DNA from 4 places in the Leclercia adecarboxylata genome. Region 2 is predicted to be linked to each of the others. Evidence: predicted binding sites of a transcription regulator. Region 2 holds the regulator's gene; each other region holds the start of a gene.
What was found. Region 2 encodes PurR, which represses purine synthesis genes. Its sites were predicted from a motif close to CANGCAAACGTTTGCNTG; they were not measured.
Positions count from the first base shown of each region.

Region 1 (5,224 bases), 400 kb from region 2:
GACCACGCATTTTGACGCTAAATAACCTGCATACAGGTGAGTCAATAAAAGCCGAGTTTTTTGATGGTCGGGGCTATATTCAGGACGAATTAGCCAAGCTGAATCATTTCTTCCGTGATTTCCGCGCTAATAAAGTCAAAGCCATCGATCCAGGATTATTCGATCAGCTTTACCGCCTGCAGGGTTTGCTGGGCACCCGCAAACCCGTACAGCTCATTTCCGGTTATCGCTCTCTTGATACCAATAATGAATTACGCGCCCACAGCCGCGGTGTAGCGAAAAAAAGCTATCACACCAAAGGGCAGGCGATGGATTTTCATATTGAAGGCGTTTCGTTAGCCAATGTTCGCAAAGCTGCGTTATCTATGCGCGCAGGTGGTGTAGGATATTACCCACGTAGCAACTTTGTGCATATTGATACCGGGCCATTGCGGCACTGGTAATAACAAATCAGGAGCAGTATGAACTATCGTATTATTCCGGTCACCGCGTTTTCCCAGAACTGTTCGCTTATCTGGTGTGAACAAACCAAACTGGCAGCCCTGGTCGATCCCGGTGGCGATGCAGAGAAGATCAAACAGGAAGTCGCTGCCGCTGGCGTGACTTTAATGCAGATCCTGCTGACCCACGGCCATCTCGATCACGTAGGCGCAGCGGCTGAACTGGCGCAGCACTATGGCGTGCCGGTGATTGGCCCGGAAAAAGAAGATGAGTTCTGGCTGCAGGGATTACCGGCCCAAAGCCGCATGTTTGGTCTTGATGAATGTCTGCCGCTGACCCCGGATCGCTGGCTGAATGAAGGCGAGAGCGTAAACGTAGGTAATGTGACGCTACAGGTCTTGCATTGCCCGGGCCATACGCCTGGCCACATCGTCTTCTTTGATGACCAGTCGCGTCTGCTGATTTCCGGCGACGTGATCTTCAAAGGCGGTGTAGGGCGCAGTGATTTCCCGCGTGGGGATCATGGTCAGCTGATTCGCTCAATTAAAGAGAAATTATTACCGCTGGGCGATGATGTCACCTTTATCTCCGGCCACGGCCCAATGTCGACGCTGGGCTACGAACGGCTGCACAACCCGTTCCTGCAGGATGAAATGCCGGTCTGGTAAAGAAGAATTGAAAAAGCCTGCTTTGAGCAGGCTTTTTTTTGCCCGGCGGCGCTAACGCTTGCACGGGCCAGGGTGATCTTTTGTAGGTCGGGTAAGCGATAGCGCCACCCGACACAGTTTTTACAGCACCGCGACAATCGCTTCGCACAGTGGCGCCATGTTATCTGGCGTCATACCCGCCACGTTCACACGACCTGATGCCACCGCGTACACGCCAAACTCTTCGCGCAGACGCAGAACCTGCTCTTTGGTCAGGCCGCTGAATGAGAACATGCCGTTCTGCTTGATGATAAAGCTGAAGTCGCGATCCGCGCCTTTTTCCGCCAGGGTGTTCACGAACAGCTGACGCATGCGCTGGATGCGCTGGCGCATATCGTTCAGTTCCTGTTCCCAGATGGCGCGCAGGGCGTCATTGCTGAGGATGGTCGCAACCACAGACGCACCGTGAGCCGGTGGGTTAGAGTAGTTGGCACGAATAACGGATTTCATCTGGCTGAACGCACGGTCAACGGTCTGCTCATCGGAAGCGACCAGCGTACAGGCGCCTACACGTTCGTTGTACAGACCGAAGTTCTTGGAGTAGGAGCTGGCAACAATCAGCTCTTTATGGACTGCTGCAAAGGCGCGCAGACCTTCAGCATCCTCTTCCAGACCACGGGCAAAGCCCTGGTAAGCGAAGTCGAACAGCGGCAGCCAGCCTTTTTCAACGGAGAGCTTCGCCAGCTGTTCCCACTGCTCAAGCGTAGGATCGATGCCGGTTGGGTTATGGCAGCAGCCGTGGAACAGAACTACATCGCCCGCCTGGGCTTCGCTCAGGCTGGACAGCAGGCCGTCGAAATCCAGGGAGTGGTTCGCCGCATCGTAATAAGCATATTCACGCACTTCCAGACCCGCAGAGTTAAAGACGCTCTTGTGGTTCGGCCAGCTCGGGTTGCTCACCCACACGGTTTTAACGCCGGTATTTTTAGCGAGGAAATCCGCCGCCACACGCAGTGCGCCAGTACCGCCAGGGGTCTGCGCCGTGCGGGCACGTTTATCGCTGACAATCGCGCTGCCTTTGCCGAACAGCAGTTCCTGCGTGCAACGGCCAAATTCCGGAATACCATCGATGCCGAGGTAGTTTTTGGTATTTTCATTTTCCAGCAGATACTGCTCAGCCTTTTTAACGCTGGTCAGTACCGGGGTCTTGCCGGTCTCATCTTTATAGACACCAATACCCAGGTTAATTTTTCCAGGGCGGTCATCGGCACGAAACAGATCGGCCAGGCCCAGAATAGGGTCGGCAGGGGCGGCGGTAATGTTCTCAAACATGACGAAGTTCCATTGTGGTTACGGAAGTGAAATCCGCTATCAGGTTAACGATAGTTCTACAAAATGCCAACCGTTTGCTACAAAAAGCGTGCGGCTTTTCAAAAGTCGCCATTTTTAGCTTTCAGGCATAAAAAAACAGGGCCGAAGCCCTGTTTTTTAGACATATAACAAAGTGGTGTACTGATTAGAACTGGTAAACGATACCTACACCCGCATGGTCGTCGGTAGACAGGCCAGTTGCTTCAGCGTAGTTGTTGTCATCCAGCAGGTTGAAGCGGTACGCAGCGTACACGTTCATGTTCTTGTTGAAGTAGTACCAGGTACCCACTTCTACGTATTTAACCAGGTCAGCATCGCCGCCGCTGAAACCGTTACGAGCGGTCAGATCTTTACCTTTGGACTGTACGTAGCCCACGGATGGACGCAGACCGAAGTCGAACTGGTACTGAACCACAGCTTCGAAGTTCTGAGTTTTGTTAGCGAATTCGCCGTCATTTTCACGGGTCATGTTCTGAGATTCGCCGTACATTACCGCTGCGTACAGGTTGTTTGCATCATACTTCAGGGAGGTTGCCCAGCCTTCAGCACGTTCGCCTTTACCGTCTGCACTCTGCGCAGTAGAGCGGTCTGAGTTAGAGTAGGCTGCGGTTACGTTGAAACCTTCAGCGAAGTCATAGCCCAGAGAGTAGCTGCCGCCGTCGCCGTTCTGACGGCTGGTGGTGTGGCCAGATTCGTTTTTACCCTGGTACTGCAGACCCAGCGCCAGGCCATCAACCAGACCGAAGAAGTCAGAGTTACGGTAGGTAGCCAGACCGGTGCTACGTCCAGTCATGAAGTTGTCGGTTGCAGCCAGGGAGTCGCCGACCCAGATAACGAACATATCGGTTGAAGCCAGCGCATCATAGAACACGCCGTAGTTACGACCATAATCGAATGAACCAATCTCACCGGCTTTCAGGCCTGCGAATGCCAGACGGGTTTTAGTACCCTGAGCGCCTTCCTGAGCGGAAGCGTCCATGTTGTATTCCCACTGACCATAACCGGCCAGTTGGTCATTAATCTGAGTTTCACCTTTGAAGCCGATACGCGCATAGGTGGTGTCACCGTTATCGGAATCACCGTTGGTGGTCCACTGGTGTTCGCCTACTGCTTTACCATAGAAGTCCAGCTTGTTACCGTTTTTGTTATAGATTTCTGCTGCGTTAGCTGCACCGGCTACCAGCAGGGCAGGGATAACCACTGCCAGGATATTGCGCTTCATCATTATTTATTACCCTCATTGGTTTTTTTATGACACTCGCCACTGCCGTCAATAAATTCTGTCAATAAATATTTCCGGAACTATTGATGAGAGTTTGGTGTCTTTATGTATCTGACAGGCATCTTTCCATTCAAATAAACGTTTCGCTACTCTGAAAGTGCTACAAACATCAAGAATCGGTTACAATAAGAAAATATGTGTAACTAAATGTGAATTTTAAGGAGCTTTGTGAGGGACCTCAAAGTTCAGAGTTGAATGGCTAAAATTAAAGCTTCACTAATTCTATCTATATGAATTGCTTATCTTAAATTTAGATAATAACTTTTTTTATGATCCGAAGCATTAGCGCACTATTTTTCTTATCTTTGGAAATAGACATCTGGATAGCCGGGATTTTGCACAAAAAGTGTGCTAATGCTTGAGATAAGTATTAGGCGCAATAAGAATAGGGTTTATTTTGTGTTCAAAGATGTTTCATGGAAATAAAGCGTAACACTGGAGAGGATCTGGCGGGGTTGCACTTTAAAGACGCTGACTTTCGACTGACATAAGTTGACAGTGCAGAATAAAATAATGGCCAGCATTAGCTGGCCATTGTGTAGTGAGGGATTAGAACGTTGCGTTGCGCGGGGTGCGCGGGAATGGAATCACATCACGCACGTTCTGAACACCGGTAACATAGGCAATCAGACGCTCAAAGCCGAGCCCGAAACCGGAGTGCGGCACGGTGCCGTAACGACGTAAGTCGCGATACCACCAGTAGTCCTCTTTGTTGAGGCCCATTTCAGCCATACGCGCATCCAGTACGTCCAGACGCTCTTCACGCTGAGAACCACCGATGATTTCACCGATGCCCGGGGCGAGCACGTCCATCGCGGCAACGGTTTTGCCGTCTTCGTTAAGGCGCATGTAGAACGCCTTAATGTCTTTCGGATAGTTTTTCACGACAACCGGCGCCTTGAAGTGCTTCTCGGCCAGGTAGCGTTCGTGCTCGGAGGAGAGATCAACGCCCCAGTAAACCGGGTTCTCGAACTGCTGACCGCAGTTTTCGAGGATGGTCACCGCATCGGTGTAATCCACCTGAGCAAAATCAGCAGAGACGAAACGTTCCAGACGTGCGATAGCATCGCTGTCGACGCGCTCGGCGAAGAATTTCATGTCATCGGCGCGTTCGGTCAGCACGGCGTTGAAGACGTACTTCAGCATCGCTTCTGCCAGACCGGCAACGTCATCGAGGTCAGCGAAAGCCACTTCCGGCTCCAGCATCCAGAATTCCGCCAGGTGGCGGCTGGTGTTGGAGTTCTCGGCGCGGAAGGTTGGACCGAAGGTGTAGATTTTGGACAGCGCACAGGCGTAGGTTTCGCCGTTCAGCTGGCCAGATACGGTCAGGAAGGACTCTTTACCAAAGAAGTCTTTGTCGTAGTCCACTTTTCCTTCCGGCGTGCGCGGCAGGTTTTCCATGTCCAGCGTCGAAACGCGGAACATCTCGCCTGCGCCTTCGGTATCGGAGGCGGTGATCAGCGGCGTGGAAACCCAGAAGTAA
Region 1 covers NZ_CP040889.1:3,753,242-3,758,465, forward strand. The annotation lists gene FHN83_RS19605 (YcbK family protein) at 1-443, shown strand, start outside; gene FHN83_RS19610 (MBL fold metallo-hydrolase) at 462-1,109, shown strand; gene FHN83_RS19615 (amino acid aminotransferase) at 1,230-2,420, opposite strand; gene FHN83_RS19620 (porin) at 2,605-3,684, opposite strand; gene asnS (asparagine--tRNA ligase) at 4,291-5,224, opposite strand, start outside.
Region 1: the regulator PurR is predicted to act here: its motif matches at 2,484-2,501, upstream of FHN83_RS19615 (amino acid aminotransferase).

Region 2 (5,224 bases):
CTTTTGCCGCGACCGGTTTCAGGAAAAAGGCCGGGATCATCAGCACCAGGGTGATGGCAAACAGCACGGCAAAAATGGCCTGCCAGCTGAAATGGGCGAGGATCCAGCTGCCGAGCAGCGGTGCCAGGGCCGGTGACAGCCCCACCAGCGGCATGATGGTGGCGAAAATCCGGTTGGTCCGCGTCGCCGGGTAGTAGTCCGTCACCAGCGCCTGCCAGGTGACCGCCGCCGCGCAGACGCCTACCGCCTGGATAAAGCGCAGCACCAGCAGCCAGGTGGCATCGCGTACCCACAGCATGCCCAGACAGCCCAGCGCGAAGATGGCTAAACCGGTCAGCAGAACCGGCTTACGCCCGAAGCGGTCGGACATCGGTCCCCACAGCAGCTGCGCGAAAGCAAAGCCCGCAAGGAAGAGGCTCAGGCTGGCGCTGATGGCGGCCGCCGGGGTTTGCAGATCTTCCTGCATGATCGAGAAGGCAGGCAGATACATATCGGTGGCGAGGAAGCCCAGTACGCTCAGGCCGCCAAGCCAGACTAAAAATCCTTTCCTGGGTTGCATTGTTTTATTGTCCTTATGGGTGCAGGTTTAGGTAGCCGCTGAGTGTAGGCAGTGCAATCCCGCTTGTGAAACGCTAATATTTGGCGGTTGCATTCAAATTTTTTGCAGGCAGAAAATGTGGTCTGAATATTCCCTTGAAGTGGTGGACGCCGTGGCGCGTAACGGCAGTTTCAGCGGCGCGGCCCAGGAGCTGCACCGCGTTCCCTCGGCGATCAGCTATACGGTGCGTCAGCTTGAGGAGTGGCTGGCGGTGCCGCTGTTTGAACGGCGCCATCGCGACGTGGAGCTCACCCCGGCCGGCATGTGGTTTCTGAAGGAGGGGCGCTCTGTTATCAAAAAAATGCAGATCACCCGCGAACAGTGCCAGCAGATCGCCAACGGCTGGCGCGGGCACATCTCCATTGCGGTGGACAACATCGTTCGCCCCGAGCGCACCCGCCAGATGATTGTCGATTTTTACCGTCACTTCTCTGACGTCGAGCTGCGGGTCTCCCAGGAGGTCTTTAACGGCGTGTGGGATGCGCTGGCGGACGGCAGGGTGGAGATGGCCATCGGCGCGACCCAGGCGATCCCGGTGGGGGGACGCTACGCTTTTCGCGATATGGGCATGCTGAGCTGGATCTGCGTGGTGGCGAGCCATCATCCGCTGGCCGCGCTTCCCGACCCGCTCAGCGATGATACCCTGCGCAACTGGCCGTCGCTGGTGCGGGAAGACACCTCCCGCTCGCTGCCAAAACGCATCACCTGGCTGCTGGACAACCAGCGGCGGATCGTCACCCCGGACTGGGAGTCGGCGGCAACCTGCCTCTCGGCCGGACTGTGCGTGGGGATGGTGCCGGTGCATTTTGCCCGCCCGTGGATCGACAGCGGCAAATGGGTGGAACTGACGCTGGAGAACCCGTTCCCGGATGCGGCCTGCTGCCTGACCTGGCAACAAAACGATATGTCACCGGCGCTGGCGTGGCTGCTGGATTATCTGGGGGACAGTGAAACGATGAACAGGGAGTGGCTGCGGGAGCCAGAGGTGCTGGCTCCCTGAGGGGATCAACGGCGGTAGTCGCGGAACGGGCCATCGGCGACGGAGCGGCGTTCGATCAAACGCGGATGCACTTCAATGGACTGCGACTCTTCGCGCTTGTTGACGATACGGTCGAGCAGCATGTTGAAGGCCGTCTCCCCCAGCGAATCTTTTGGCTGGTGGATAGTGGTCAGCGCCGGGGTGAAGAACCGGGCGTTGCGCACGTTATCATAGCCGATCAGCGAAACGTCCTGCGGCACGCGCAGACCCATTTCATCGGCGGCGCACAGGGCGCCCATCGCCATAATGTCGCCGCCGCAGAAAATAGCGGTCGGACGCGGGCTCTGGGAGAGGATCTGCTGCATGGCGCGATAGCCGGACTCTGGCTCAAAGTCGCCCTGCACGATCCAGTTTTCCGGCACCGTGATTAACGCTTCTTCCATCGCTTTCATAAAACCGGCCAGACGCCCGGCACCGGTATTGCGCTCCAGCGCCCCCGGAATAACGCCGATGTCGCGGTGACCGCGTTCAATCAGATAACGTCCGGCCATATAGCCGCCTTCAAAGGCGTTATCGATCACCGAGTCGGTGAAGTCGGCTTTCGCTTCGCCCCAGTCCATCACCACCATCGGAATATTGCGATACTCTTCCAGCATCGTCAGCAGGGGCTCCGGATATTCGGAGCACATCACCAGCAGGCCGTCGACACGCTTTTGCGCCATCATTGACAGGTAGGCCCGCTGCTTCTCGAGGCTGTTCCAGGCGTTGCCGAGGATCAGGGTATAGCCTTTCTGGAAGCAGTTTTTCTCTACCGCTTCAATAATTTCTGCGAAGTAGGGGGCTTCGCTGCTGGTCGCCAGCAGGCCGATCGATTTGGTGTGATTCACCTTCAGACTGCGGGCCACGGCGCTGGGAGAGTAGTGCAGCTCTTTGATCGCTGCCCAGACGTTGTTACGCGTCTCTTCCGCCACAAAGCGGGTTTTGTTAATAACATGTGATACGGTTGTAGTGGAAACGTTTGCGCGTTTCGCTACGTCTTTAATTGTTGCCATCAGATGTCACTCCAGACCATATCTAAGCTCCTGAAAAACCAATAGGTAAACGTTTGCCTTCACTCGCCCTAATTGCGCAATTTGAATTGCGGTACGCCGGGAAAACGACACAGGACGTCAGGAGGGGGTCAATGGCCGGTACGCTAATAAATTTAGCGTGGAATTTTGTCTGATCTTGACCAAAAGGGGAAGAGTAAAAATGGATATCAACCTAATTCCCGCAAGATTTTTACCCTGAACTGTGCAAAAATGAGCAAGCTCACTCTTCATGGGGTGATTAAAAGGAGAAAAATTGATGAGTACCGATCTTAAGTTTTCGCTGGTTACCACCATTATTGTTCTGGGTCTGATCGTAGCAAGCGGTCTGACTGCTGCGCTGCACTGATCCTCGCGAGGGAGTCACCGCTCCCTCGTCTCCCTTCCTTTATTGTTACGCTCCCTGCAAAAATCTTTTGCCAAATTGTTAACTTCTCATTTTTTGTGATTGATGTCATGCTTTCGCCTTCATTGTTCTGTGTCGCCTGACGACACGGTGTCTGGAGTTGAAGTATGAGAATCAATTTTCCGCTGCTGGCCCTGGCCATTGGTGCGTTTGGTATCGGCACCACCGAGTTTTCCCCGATGGGGCTGTTACCGGTGATTGCCCGGGGTGTGGATGTTTCTATTCCCGCGGCAGGCATGCTGATCAGCGCCTACGCCATCGGCGTGATGGTGGGGGCGCCGCTGATGACCCTGCTGCTGTCGCACCGCGGTCGCCGTAACGCGCTGATCTTCCTGATGGCGATCTTTACCGTCGGTAACGTTCTCTCGGCGCTCTCCCCGGATTACACCACCCTGCTGCTGTCGCGCATTCTGACCAGCCTCAACCACGGCGCCTTCTTTGGCCTCGGGTCTGTGGTGGCCGCAAGCGTGGTGCCGAAGCACAAACAGGCCAGCGCCGTGGCAACCATGTTTATGGGGCTGACCATCGCCAACATCGGCGGCGTCCCTGCCGCGACCTGGATGGGCGAAGCGATCGGCTGGCGCATGTCATTCCTCGCAACCGCGCTGCTCGGCGTGGTCTCGATGATCGCACTGTTCTTCTCTCTGCCAGCGGGCGGGGCGGGCGAAAAGCCGGAAGTGCGCAAAGAGCTGGCGGTGCTGATGCGCCCGCAGGTGCTCTCGGCCTTGCTGACTACCGTGCTCGGTGCCGGGGCGATGTTTACGCTCTACACCTACATTGCACCGGTCCTGCATGACATTAACAACGCCACGCCTGCCTTTGTCACCGCGATGCTGGTGCTGATTGGCGTCGGTTTCTCGCTTGGCAACTTCCTCGGCGGCAAGCTGGCGGACCGCTCCGTGAGCGGCACCCTGAAGGGGTTTTTACTGCTGCTGATCGTCATCATGCTGGCGATCCCGTGGCTGGCGCGTAACGAAGTGGGCGCGGCATTTGCGATGGTGGTGTGGGGAATGGCGACCTTTGCGGTAGTACCACCGCTGCAGATGCGCGTGATGCGTGTAGCGAGCGATGCGCCGGGGTTATCCTCTTCCGTGAATATCGGGGCGTTTAACCTCGGGAATGCGCTGGGGGCGGCGGCCGGTGGGGCGGTGATCTCGGGCGGACTGGGTTACAGCTTCGTTCCGGTGATGGGGGCCATCATTGCGGCGCTGGGGCTTCTGCTGGTGCTGACTGCTGACAGAAAACAACCTGATCCGGTGTGTGCTACCGAATAAAACAGAAAAGCAGAAGGCCGGGCCTTCTGCTTTTTTTGTTACGCCGCGAAGTTCTTCGCAACAAACGCCCAGTTTACCAGCGCCCAGAAGTGCTCAAGATAGTTCGGGCGCGCATTGCGGTAATCGATGTAGTACGCGTGCTCCCAAACATCCACCGTTAACAGCGGGGTGGCGTTGCTGGTCAACGGCGTGCCCGCGTTGGAAGTAGAAACGATGGCCAGTTTGCCGTCCGCCTCTTTTACCAGCCAGGTCCAGCCTGCGCCAAAGTTCTTCACCGCCGCGTCGGTAAACTTCGCCTTAAACTCTGCAAAGCTGCCGAAGGTAGCGGTGATGGCATCTGCCAGTTCACCGGTCGGTTCGCCACCGGCCTGTGGTGCCAGGCAGTGCCAGTAGAAGGTGTGGTTCCATACCTGTGCGGCGTTGTTGAATACGCCGCCCTCGGAGCTGCGCACGATCTCTTCCAGGGTTTTCCCTTCAAAGGCGGTACCGGCGATAAGGTTGTTCAGGTTGGTAACGTAGGTCTGGTGGTGTTTGCCGTAGTGGTATTCCAGGGTCTCCGCAGAAATATGCGGGGCCAGGGCGTCTTTTGCATACGGTAATGCAGGTAATTCAAACGACATTGCTTCTCTCCTTATTATAGTGATCCATTCAATAACCATATTGAATGTAAGGGTAGAGTAGCAAATTGAAAGGGTATGCAAAAGAGGAACTTACCCCGCTGGCGTGCCAGCGGGGTAGGGGAGATTAACGCAGGGTGTTGGCCTTCATCACGCGGCGCGCGCCGACGTAATGGCGCTGCCAGTAGTCTTCGCTCAGGGAGGTGATCTGAATGTCCTGGCCGGTACGCGGGGACTGGATAAATTTGCCGTTGCCCACGTA
Region 2 covers NZ_CP040889.1:4,148,816-4,154,039, forward strand. The annotation lists gene punC (purine nucleoside transporter PunC) at 1-559, opposite strand, end outside; gene punR (DNA-binding transcriptional activator PunR) at 675-1,598, shown strand; gene purR (HTH-type transcriptional repressor PurR) at 1,604-2,629, opposite strand; gene cydH (cytochrome bd-I accessory subunit CydH) at 2,925-3,014, shown strand; gene FHN83_RS21550 (MFS transporter) at 3,179-4,345, shown strand; gene sodB (superoxide dismutase [Fe]) at 4,384-4,965, opposite strand; gene FHN83_RS21560 (C40 family peptidase) at 5,090-5,224, opposite strand, start outside.

Region 3 (5,224 bases), 970 kb from region 2:
GCCGTTTCAAAATTGCGTTAGTTACCGATGGACGCCTCTCCGGTGCATCGGGTAAAGTGCCTTCCGCCATCCACGTCACCCCGGAAGCTTATGACGGTGGACTGCTGGCGAAAGTGTACGATGGCGATATCATCCGCGTTAACGGTCAGACAGGCGAGTTGACCTTACTGGTGGATGAGGCGGTACTGGCCGCACGTAAGCCGCATATTCCTGACCTGAGCGCATCGCGCGTGGGAACGGGACGCGAAATGTTCAGCGCGTTACGCGAGAACTTCTCGGGTGCAGAACAGGGCGCGACCTGTATTACGTTTTAAGACGACAAGAATTATCGATCTGGCGAGAGAAAAACTCTGATGAAAAACTGGAATACAAGTGCAGAAGCAATCCTGAAAACTGGCCCGGTAGTGCCGGTTATCGTGATTAATAAGCTGGAACACGCAGTCCCGATGGCGAAAGCGCTGGTTGCGGGCGGTGTACGCGTACTGGAAGTCACGCTGCGTACTGCCTGTGCAATGGATGCCATTCGCGCCATCGCCAAAGAAGTACCGGAAGCGATCATCGGTGCAGGCACCGTCCTGAACCCGCAGCAGCTGGCTGAAGTGACCGAAGCCGGTGCGCAGTTCGCCATCAGCCCGGGCCTGACCGAGCCTCTGCTGAAAGCCGCTACCGAAGGCTCTATCCCGCTGATCCCGGGCATCAGCACCGTGTCTGAGCTGATGCTGGGTCTGGACTACGGCCTGCAGGAGTTCAAATTCTTCCCGGCGGAAGCCAACGGCGGCACCAAAGCGCTGCAGGCTATCGCAGGTCCGTTCGCTAACGTCCGTTTCTGCCCGACTGGCGGTATCTCTCCGGCGAACTACCGTGACTACCTGGCGCTGAAGAGCGTGCTGTGCATCGGCGGCTCCTGGCTGGTTCCGGCGGACGCGATGGAAGCGGGCGACTGGGATCGCATCACCAAGCTGGCGCGCGAAGCGGTAGAAGGCGCGCAGCAGTAAGGTTTTGTTTTGCCGGGTGGCGGCTTCGCCTTACCCGGCCTACGCCAATAAAAACGGGCCAGGCGGCCCGTTTTTTTATCCTGCAACCTGCACGCTGGCGGCGGCTTTTTTTGCCCGCTCAACGGCGTCTTCTACGCTGTCGGCCGTTGCCAGCGCCACGCCCAGACGACGCGAGCCCTCGATCTCCGGCTTACCGAACAGACGCAGCTGCAGGCCTGCGCCCACTGCGGCATCGACGTTATCAAAGGTGACGTTCTGGCTGGTCAGCTGCGGCAGGATCACCGCCGACGCCGCCGGGCCGTACTGACGCACGCCGCCGACCGGCAGGCCGAGGAAAGCACGAACGTGCAGGGCAAACTCAGAGAGATCCTGCGAAATTAAGGTCACCATACCGGTGTCGTGCGGACGCGGAGAGACTTCGCTGAAGATCACCTCGTCACCGCAGACGAACAGCTCCACGCCAAACAGGCCGTGGCCGCCCAGGGCCAGCACCACTTTGCGGGAGATCTCCTCGGCCCGTTCCCGGGCCAGCGGGCTCATCTGCTGCGGCTGCCAGGATTCACGGTAGTCGCCATCTTCCTGGCGATGACCAATAGGATCGCAGAAATGGACGCCATCGACGGCGCTGACGGTCAGGAGGGTGATCTCAAAATCAAACTTCACCACCCCCTCAACGATCACGCGTCCGGCCCCGGCGCGGCCGCCCTGTTGGGCGTAATCCCAGGCTTTATCCAGCTGCTCTGGGCTGCGCACAAAGCTCTGCCCTTTACCGGAGGAGCTCATCACCGGCTTAATGATGCACGGGTAGCCAATTTCGGCGACGGCCTGCAGAAAATCAGCTTTGCTGTCGGCGAAACGGTAGCTTGAGGTGGGCAGAGCCAGCTCTTCCGCCGCCAGACGACGAATACCTTCCCGGTTCATGGTCAGCTTCGCGGCGCGGGCGCAGGGCACCACGCGCTGGCCTTCAGCTTCCAGCGCCAGCAGGGTGTCGGTGGCGATAGCTTCGATTTCCGGCACCACAAAGTGCGGCTGCTCTTTGGCGATCAGGGCGCGCAGGGCATCGCCATCTAGCATATTAATGACGTGTGAGCGGTGAGCAACGTGCATCGCTGGCGCATCGGCATAGCGGTCAACGGCGATCACTTCGACACCCAGACGCTGGCACTCAATGGCCACCTCTTTGCCCAGTTCACCCGAGCCCAGCAGCATCACACGCGTCGCTGCCGGACGCAGCGCAGTTCCTAAACGAGTCATAATAATTCCCCTGAAAAAGTTGCGCGCAGTATAAACGAAAACGTTTGCGTCTGTCTTGTGTTGCGAAAATCCATCAGGCTGACAGGCGGTTATTTGCATCGCGCCATTTTTCGACCATGCTTTTGTTGAACCAAAACAGGAGAGCATGATGAACAAAACAGGGGTAGCGATAGCACTGCTGGCCGCCAGCCTGACGGCCCAGGCTGCAGATGAAAAAACCGTGAAATTTCCGGCCTGCGAAGGTCAGGATGCCGAAGGGATTGCCGCCAGCGTGAAGCGGGATTATCTGCAAAACCGCATTGTGCGCTGGGCGGACGATCAGAAAACGCTGGGCCAGGCCGATCCGGTCGCCTGGATCAATCCTAAGCAGGTGAAAGGGGAGAACGACCATTGGACGGTACCGCTGACGGTGCGCGGCAAAAATACCGATATTCACTATCAGGTTAAGATCGACTGTAAAGCGGGCAGCGCGCAGTATTTGTCGTCGAAGAGATGAATTTTCGCTTCTTTTGCTGACGCAGACATTTCCTGACATCCCCTCGCTTACGCTGAGAAATTCATCCACCGTTTAGTGAGGGTAAACATGTCAAACTGGTTGAATCAACTACAGTCTCTGCTCGGGCAGAAAGGGTCGTCATCGTCCGGTGAAGGCTTAAGCAAAATGCTGACGCCGGGCGCGCTTGGCGGCCTCGCCGGGCTGCTGGTGGCGAATAAATCCTCGCGTAAGTTATTCAGCAAATACGGCACCGGTGCCCTGCTTGCCGGCGGTGGTGCCATTGCCGGTACCGTGCTGTGGAACAAGTACAAAGACAGAATACGCAGCGCGCACCAGGACGAGCCACAGTTTGGACAGCAGGCCTCGCCGCTGGACGTGCGCACCGAAAGGCTGATCCTGGCGCTGGTCTTTGCCGCCAAGAGTGACGGCCATATCGACGACCAGGAGCGGGCCGCCATTGAACAGCAGCTGCGGGAAGCGGGCGTGGAGGAGCAGGGCAGGGCGCTGGTGGCGCGCGCCATCGAACAACCGCTCGATCCTGCGCGTCTGGCTCAGGGGATCCAGAATGAAGAGGAGGCCCTGGAACTCTACTTCCTGAGCTGTGCAGCCATCGATATCGATCACTTTATGGAGCGCAGCTATCTCAATGCGCTGGGCGATGCGCTGAAAATCCCGGCGGACGTGCGGGAAGGGATTGAGCAGGATATTCGCCAGCAAAAACAAGCGCTACCCGGCTAGTTTTTTACCCCTGTCAGCACCGTTTCGCTTGCATCGTGCGCATGTTTTGCCAACCTTATAGGGTGTTAAACGTAAAAGAATCATACCGCCATGCCACCTAAAGCCCAACGCATACCGCACGCTCTCACCGCGCACGGTGACACGCGTATCGACAACTATTACTGGTTGCGGGACGACACCCGCTCGCAGCCGGAGGTGCTGGACTACCTCCACGCGGAAAACGACTATGGCCGCAGGGTCATGGCGACGCAGCAGGCGCTGCAGGATCGCCTGCTTGGTGAAATGGTCGAACGCGTCCCGCAGCGTGACGTCTCAGCCCCCTGGAGTCGAAATGGCTATCGTTACCGGCACGTTTATGAACCCGGTAACGAATACGCCATCTATCAGCGCCAGTCGGTACTCTGCGCCGAGTGGGAGGACTGGGAGACGCTGCTGGATGCGAACCAGCGCGCGGCGCACAGCGAGTTTTATACCCTGGGCGGAATGGCGGTATCGCCGGATAACGCCACTATGGCACTGGCCGAAGATTACCTCTCCCGACGGCAGTATGGCCTGCGTTTTCGCAATCTCGAGACCGGGAACTGGTTCCCGGAGATGCTTGATAACGTCTCACCCGACTTTATCTGGGCCAACGATTCCGAAACGATCTACTACATCAAAAAGCACGCCACCACCCTGCACCCTTATCAGGTCTGGCGGCACACGGTGGGCACGCCGTCGAAAAGCGACGAACTGGTGTATGAGGAGAAAGACGAAACCTTTTACGTCAGCCTGCATAAGACCACCTCAAAACACTATGTGATTATCTTCCTTGCCAGCGCCACCACCACCGAAGTGCTGCTGCTGGATGCCGAACTGCCGGACGCCCAGCCGCTGTGCTTTATGCCGCGGCGCAAGGATCACGAGTACAGTCTCGATCACTTCCAGCACACCTTCTATCTGCGCTCCAACCGGGAAGGCAAAAACTTTGGCCTCTACAAAACCAAGGTGCGCGATGAACGCAAATGGGAAGTGCTGATCCCGCCCAGGGATCAGGTGATGCTCGAAGGGTTCACCCTGTTTACCGACTGGCTGGTGGTGGAAGAGCGCCAGCGCGGGCTCACCAGCCTGCGGCAGATCAACCGCAAAACCCGGGAAGTGATTGGTATCGCCTTCGACGATCCCGCCTACGTCACCTGGATTGGCTACAACCCCGAGCCGGAAACCTCACGTCTGCGCTACGGCTACTCCTCCATGACCACGCCTGACACCCTGTTTGAGCTGGATATGGACACCGGACAGCGCCGGGTGCTGAAGCAGGCCGAGGTGAAAGGGTTTGACGCCGAACTTTATCGCAGCGAGCACGTGTGGATTGTCGCCCGCGACGGCACCGAAGTTCCGGTCTCGCTGGTCTACCACAAGCACCATTTCCGCAAGGGCAAAAACCCGATCCTGATCTACGGCTATGGCTCCTACGGCTCCAGCATCGACGCGGATTTCAGCGGTAGCCGCTTAAGCCTGCTCGACCGGGGATTTGTCTTCGCTATCGCCCATATCCGGGGCGGCGGCGAGCTGGGTCAAAAATGGTACGAAGACGGCAAATTCCTGAAAAAGAAAAACACCTTCAATGACTACCTCGACGTCTGCGAGGGGCTGCTGGGGCTGGGCTATGGCGATCGTAAACAGTGCTTTGCGATGGGTGGCAGCGCGGGCGGGATGCTGATGGGCACCGTGATTAACGAACGCCCGGGGCTGTTTAAAG
Region 3 covers NZ_CP040889.1:5,313-10,536, reverse strand. The annotation lists gene edd (phosphogluconate dehydratase) at 1-314, shown strand, start outside; gene FHN83_RS01825 (bifunctional 4-hydroxy-2-oxoglutarate aldolase/2-dehydro-3-deoxy-phosphogluconate aldolase) at 354-995, shown strand; gene purT (formate-dependent phosphoribosylglycinamide formyltransferase) at 1,071-2,249, opposite strand; gene yebF (protein YebF) at 2,398-2,745, shown strand; gene FHN83_RS01810 (tellurite resistance TerB family protein) at 2,833-3,483, shown strand; gene ptrB (oligopeptidase B) at 3,574-5,224, shown strand, end outside.
Region 3: the regulator PurR is predicted to act here: its motif matches at 2,283-2,300, upstream of purT (formate-dependent phosphoribosylglycinamide formyltransferase).

Region 4 (5,224 bases), 2.1 Mb from region 2:
TTCATGTCAGCGACCGGGGCCATGCCGGGTTTGTTACCCTTGAGGCGCAGGATTACCGTATTGATGCGCTGGGGCAGGTGGTTGAGCTGCACGACGTGGGCCTGCGCCTGTTCCGTCTGTTAAAAGAGGCCCCAGGCGTAACTCTGCACTGCCCCGCGCGCGTGGAGCGCTTTACCCGCAGCGAAGACGCGGTGAGCGTCACCCTGGATGACGGCACGACGCTGGACGGACAGCTGCTGGTGGCCGCCGACGGTTCCCGTTCGGCACTCGGCCAGCAGTGTGGGATCCAGTGGCAACAGCAGCCTTACCATCAGTTGGCGGTGATTGCTAACGTCGCCACCGCCGAGCCGCACCGGGGGCGCGCCTTTGAACGTTTTACTCAGCACGGCCCGCTGGCCATGCTGCCGATGTCCCAGGGGCGCAGTTCGCTGGTCTGGTGCCATCCCCTGGAGAGTGCGGATGAGGTGCAGAGCTGGTCTGATGAACGCTTCTGTACCGAACTGCAAAAAGCCTTTGGCTGGCGGCTGGGACGTATCACCCATGCCGGCAAGCGGGCGTTTTATCCCCTGGCGTTAACCACGGCGTCGCAGTCTGTCTCCCATCGCGTCGCGCTGGTGGGCAATGCGGCCCAGACGTTACACCCCATCGCCGGGCAGGGCTTTAATCTCGGACTGCGCGATGTCATGACCCTGGCCGAAACGCTGGCCCAGGCGTTTGCGCAACAGCAGGATTGCGGTGCCTACCCGGTCTTATGCCATTACCAGAAACGACGCCAGGCCGATAAAGAGGCCACCATCGGCGTAACCGATGGGCTGGTGCATCTGTTTGCCAATCGCTGGGCACCGCTGGTGGCGGGCCGTAACGCAGGGTTGATGGCGATGGAACTATTCATTCCGGCACGAGATGTGCTGGCACAGAGGACGCTTGGTTGGGTCGCTCGCTAAGGAGTAAACAAAGTGCAGAATGTTGATGTCGCCATTGTCGGTGGCGGAATGGTAGGACTGGCGCTGGCCTGCGGCTTGCAGGGCAGCGGTCTGCGCGTGGCGGTGCTGGAGCAGAAGCAGCCGCAGCCTGTCGCTCCCGACGCGCCGCCTGAGCTACGCGTCTCGACGATCAACGCCGCCAGTGAAAAGCTGCTGACCCGCGTCGGCGTCTGGTCGGAGATTATCGCCCAACGCGCCAGCTGTTATCACGGGATGGAAGTGTGGGATAAAGACAGCTTCGGGCATATCGCGTTTGATGACGAGAGCATGGGCTACAGCCATCTCGGGCATATCATTGAAAATGCGGTCATCCACCATGCTCTGTGGCAGAAAGCGCAGCAGTGCAGCGATGTTACGCTGATTGCGCCTGCTGCGCTGCAGCAGGTCGCCTGGGGTGAAAACGACGCCTTTATTACCCTGCAAAGCGGAGACATGCTCACCGCTCGCCTGGTGGTGGGGGCCGATGGCGCAAACTCCTGGCTGCGAAATAAAGCCGACATTCCGCTAACGTACTGGGACTATCGTCACCATGCCCTGGTCGCCACTATTCGCACGGCGGAGCCGCATCAGGCCGTGGCCCGGCAGATCTTCCACAATGACGGCATTCTGGCCTTCCTGCCGCTCAGCGATCCGCATCTCTGTTCGATCGTCTGGTCGCTGGCGCCCGAGAAGGCCCAGCAGATGCAGGAGGCGTCAGCCGAGGAGTTCAATCAGGCTTTGTGCGTGGCGTTTGATAACCGGCTGGGGCTGTGCTCCGTCGAAAGCGAGCGTCAGGTATTTCCGTTGACCGGCCGCTATGCGCGCCAGTTTGCCGCGCATCGTCTGGCGCTGGTGGGCGACGCGGCGCATACCATTCATCCGCTGGCCGGGCAGGGCGTAAACCTGGGCTTTATGGATGCCGCCGAACTGGTGGACGAACTGCGCCGACTGCATCGCGAAGGCAAGGATATTGGTCAGCACCTTTATCTGCGTCGCTACGAGCGCAGCCGCAAACACAGCGCGGCAATGATGCTGGCAGGTATGCAGGGGTTCCGCGAACTGTTTGCCGGGGCGAACCCGGCGAAAAAACTGCTGCGCGACCTCGGCCTGAAACTGGCTGATACCCTTCCAGGCGTTAAACCTCAACTTCTGCGTCAGGCGATGGGGCTTAACGATCTGCCGGACTGGCTTCAGTAAACCAGACCCCCATCACACTTTCTTCTCCCGGCCTGTGGGCCGGGAAATTCCCCTCGTTTGAAATAATCTAATTTCACTGACTTTTTCGCATTAGATTATCTAATCTGGCTGTTTTTATGTTACGGAAATTCCGCGCGTTTTTCCGCAGTAAATATCATCCTGTGCTCAACTCCAGGCTGTTGACTTTGCTTTTGTGCGGGGCGTTTCGCATCTTTATAGTGAATAACTCTGTACGCTTTGTTGGCTTTTTTGACCATAAGCTAATGTGATGACCCATTTTACCTTATGGTTAACCACCCTTTTCGGTGGTAAGTTCAGAGGAAAGAGAACGTTTGCGTCGGCGTCCGGGAGCGATGCCGATGCCGGGTTTTGTGGTGATTTTTTCACCTTGAAACGCAAGACAGCCCTGCTCATTCAACGAGGATAAGATGGCTCAACAGACGCCTTTGTACGAACAACACACCCTGTGCGGTGCACGCATGGTCGATTTCCATGGCTGGATGATGCCGCTGCATTATGGTTCGCAGATTGATGAGCATCATGCGGTGCGCACCGATGCCGGTATGTTCGACGTCTCTCACATGACCATTGTCGATCTCCACGGCAGCCGCACCCGGGAGTTTTTACGCTATCTGCTGGCAAACGACGTGGCTAAGCTCACGAAGCCGGGTAAAGCGCTCTACTCCGGCATGCTGAATGCCTCCGGCGGCGTGATTGACGACCTGATTGTCTATTACCTCTCTGATGATTTCTTCCGCCTCGTTGTCAACTCCGCCACCCGCGAAAAAGACCTCTCCTGGATCACCCAACACGCAGAACCCTACGCCATCGACATCACCGTGCGTGACGATCTGTCGCTGATCGCGGTGCAGGGTCCAAATGCGCAGGCAAAAGCGGCCTCCCTGTTCAGCGATGAGCAGCGTCAAGCCACCGAAGGCATGAAGCCGTTCTTTGGCGTGCAGACGGGCGATCTGTTTGTGGCGACCACCGGCTACACCGGTGAAGCGGGCTATGAAATTGCGATGCCGAACGAAAAAGCGGCCGATTTCTGGCGTGCGCTGGTGGAAGCGGGCGTTAAACCGGCGGGGCTCGGCGCGCGCGATACGCTGCGTCTGGAAGCCGGTATGAATTTATACGGTCAGGAGATGGACGAAGGCGTCTCTCCGCTGGCGGCCAACATGGGCTGGACCATCGCCTGGGAACCTGCCGATCGCGACTTTATCGGCCGTGAAGCGCTGGAAATGCAGCGCGAGAAGGGCACCGAACAGCTGGTTGGCCTGGTGATGACCGAAAAAGGCGTCCTGCGCGGCGAGCTGCCGGTACGTTTCACCGATGCGAACGGCAACCACTGCGAAGGCATTATCACCAGCGGCACCTTCTCTCCGACGCTGGGTTACAGTATTGCTCTGGCGCGTGTTCCGGCGGGCATTGGCGAGACTGCCGTGGTGCAGATCCGCAACCGCGAAATGCCGGTCCGCGTGACCAAACCGATTTTTGTTCGCGCCGGTAAACCGGTCGCCTAATTATTTTTATCAGGAGAAATTCAATGAGCAATGTGCCAGCAGAACTGAAATACAGCAAAGAACATGAGTGGCTGCGCAAAGAAGCCGACGGCACTTATACCGTTGGGATCACCGAACATGCTCAGGAGCTGTTAGGTGACATGGTCTTTGTGGATCTGCCGGAAGTGGGCGCGACCGTCACCGCAGGCGACGACTGCGCGGTAGCCGAGTCCGTAAAAGCGGCATCTGACATCTATGCTCCGGTCGGCGGCGAAATCGTGGCGGTTAACGACGCGCTGAGCGACTCACCGGAGCTGGTCAACAGCGAGCCTTACGGCGAAGGCTGGATCTTCAAAATCAAAGCCAGCGACGAAGCGGAAGTTGCCGCCCTGCTGGATGCAACAGCCTATGAAGCACTGTTAGAAGACGAATAAGCGTTTTCTCCCTCTCCCATTCAGGGAGAGGCGAGACAACGTAGGCCCGGTAAGCGTTAGCGCCACCGGGTAACAGAGTTACAGACAACTACGATTCACTGCACGTTTCAGGAACCATCGCTCATGACACAGACTTTAAGCCAGCTTGAAAACCGTGGCGCCTTCATTGAACGTCACATTGGGCCGGATGCTCAGCAACAGCAGGAGATGCTGAAGACGGTTGGCGCGGATTCGCTCAACGCCTTGATCGGCCAGATTGTGCCAAAGGATATTCAGCTCGCCACGCCGCCGCAGGTGGGGGAATCGACCACTGAATACGCCGCGCTGGCGGAACTGAAAGGCATTGCCAGCCTGAACAAGCGCTTTAAGTCTTACATTGGCATGGGCTACACCAACGTGCAGTTACCGCCGGTGATCCTGCGTAACATGCTGGAAAACCCGGGCTGGTACACAGCCTATACCCCTTATCAGCCGGAAGTGTCTCAGGGGCGTCTGGAAGCGCTGCTCAATTTCCAGCAGGTCACGCTGGATCTGACCGGTCTCGACATCGCCTCGGCTTCGCTGCTGGATGAAGCCACCGCCGCTGCAGAAGCCATGGCCATGGCAAAACGCGTCAGCAAGCTGAAAGGCGCAAACCGCTTCTTCGTCGCGGCCGACGTTCACCCGCAAACCCTGGACGTGGTGCGTACCCGTGCAGAGACGTTTGGCTTTGAGGTGATTGTTGATGATGCCGATAAAGTGCTGGATCACCAGGATGTGTTCGGCGTGCTGTTGCAGCAGGTTGGCACCACCGGTGAAGTGCATGACTACAGTACGCTGATTGCCGGGCTGAAAGCGCGCAAAGTTGTCGTCAGCGTGGCGGCCGATTTCATGGCGCTGGTGCTGTTAACCGCCCCGGGTAAACAGGGTGCGGACATCGTCTTCGGCTCTGCGCAGCGCTTCGGCGTGCCGATGGGTTACGGCGGTCCACACGCGGCCTTCTTCGCCGCAAAAGATGAATTCAAGCGCTCCATGCCAGGTCGTATTATCGGCGTATCGAAAGATGCGGCCGGTAACACCGCCCTGCGCATGGCGATGCAGACTCGCGAGCAGCACATCCGCCGTGAGAAAGCGAACTCCAATATCTGTA
Region 4 covers NZ_CP040889.1:1,161,312-1,166,535, reverse strand. The annotation lists gene ubiH (2-octaprenyl-6-methoxyphenyl hydroxylase) at 1-944, shown strand, start outside; gene ubiI (FAD-dependent 2-octaprenylphenol hydroxylase) at 957-2,159, shown strand; gene gcvT (glycine cleavage system aminomethyltransferase GcvT) at 2,588-3,682, shown strand; gene gcvH (glycine cleavage system protein GcvH) at 3,706-4,095, shown strand; gene gcvP (aminomethyl-transferring glycine dehydrogenase) at 4,219-5,224, shown strand, end outside.
Region 4: the regulator PurR is predicted to act here: its motif matches at 2,481-2,498, upstream of gcvT (glycine cleavage system aminomethyltransferase GcvT).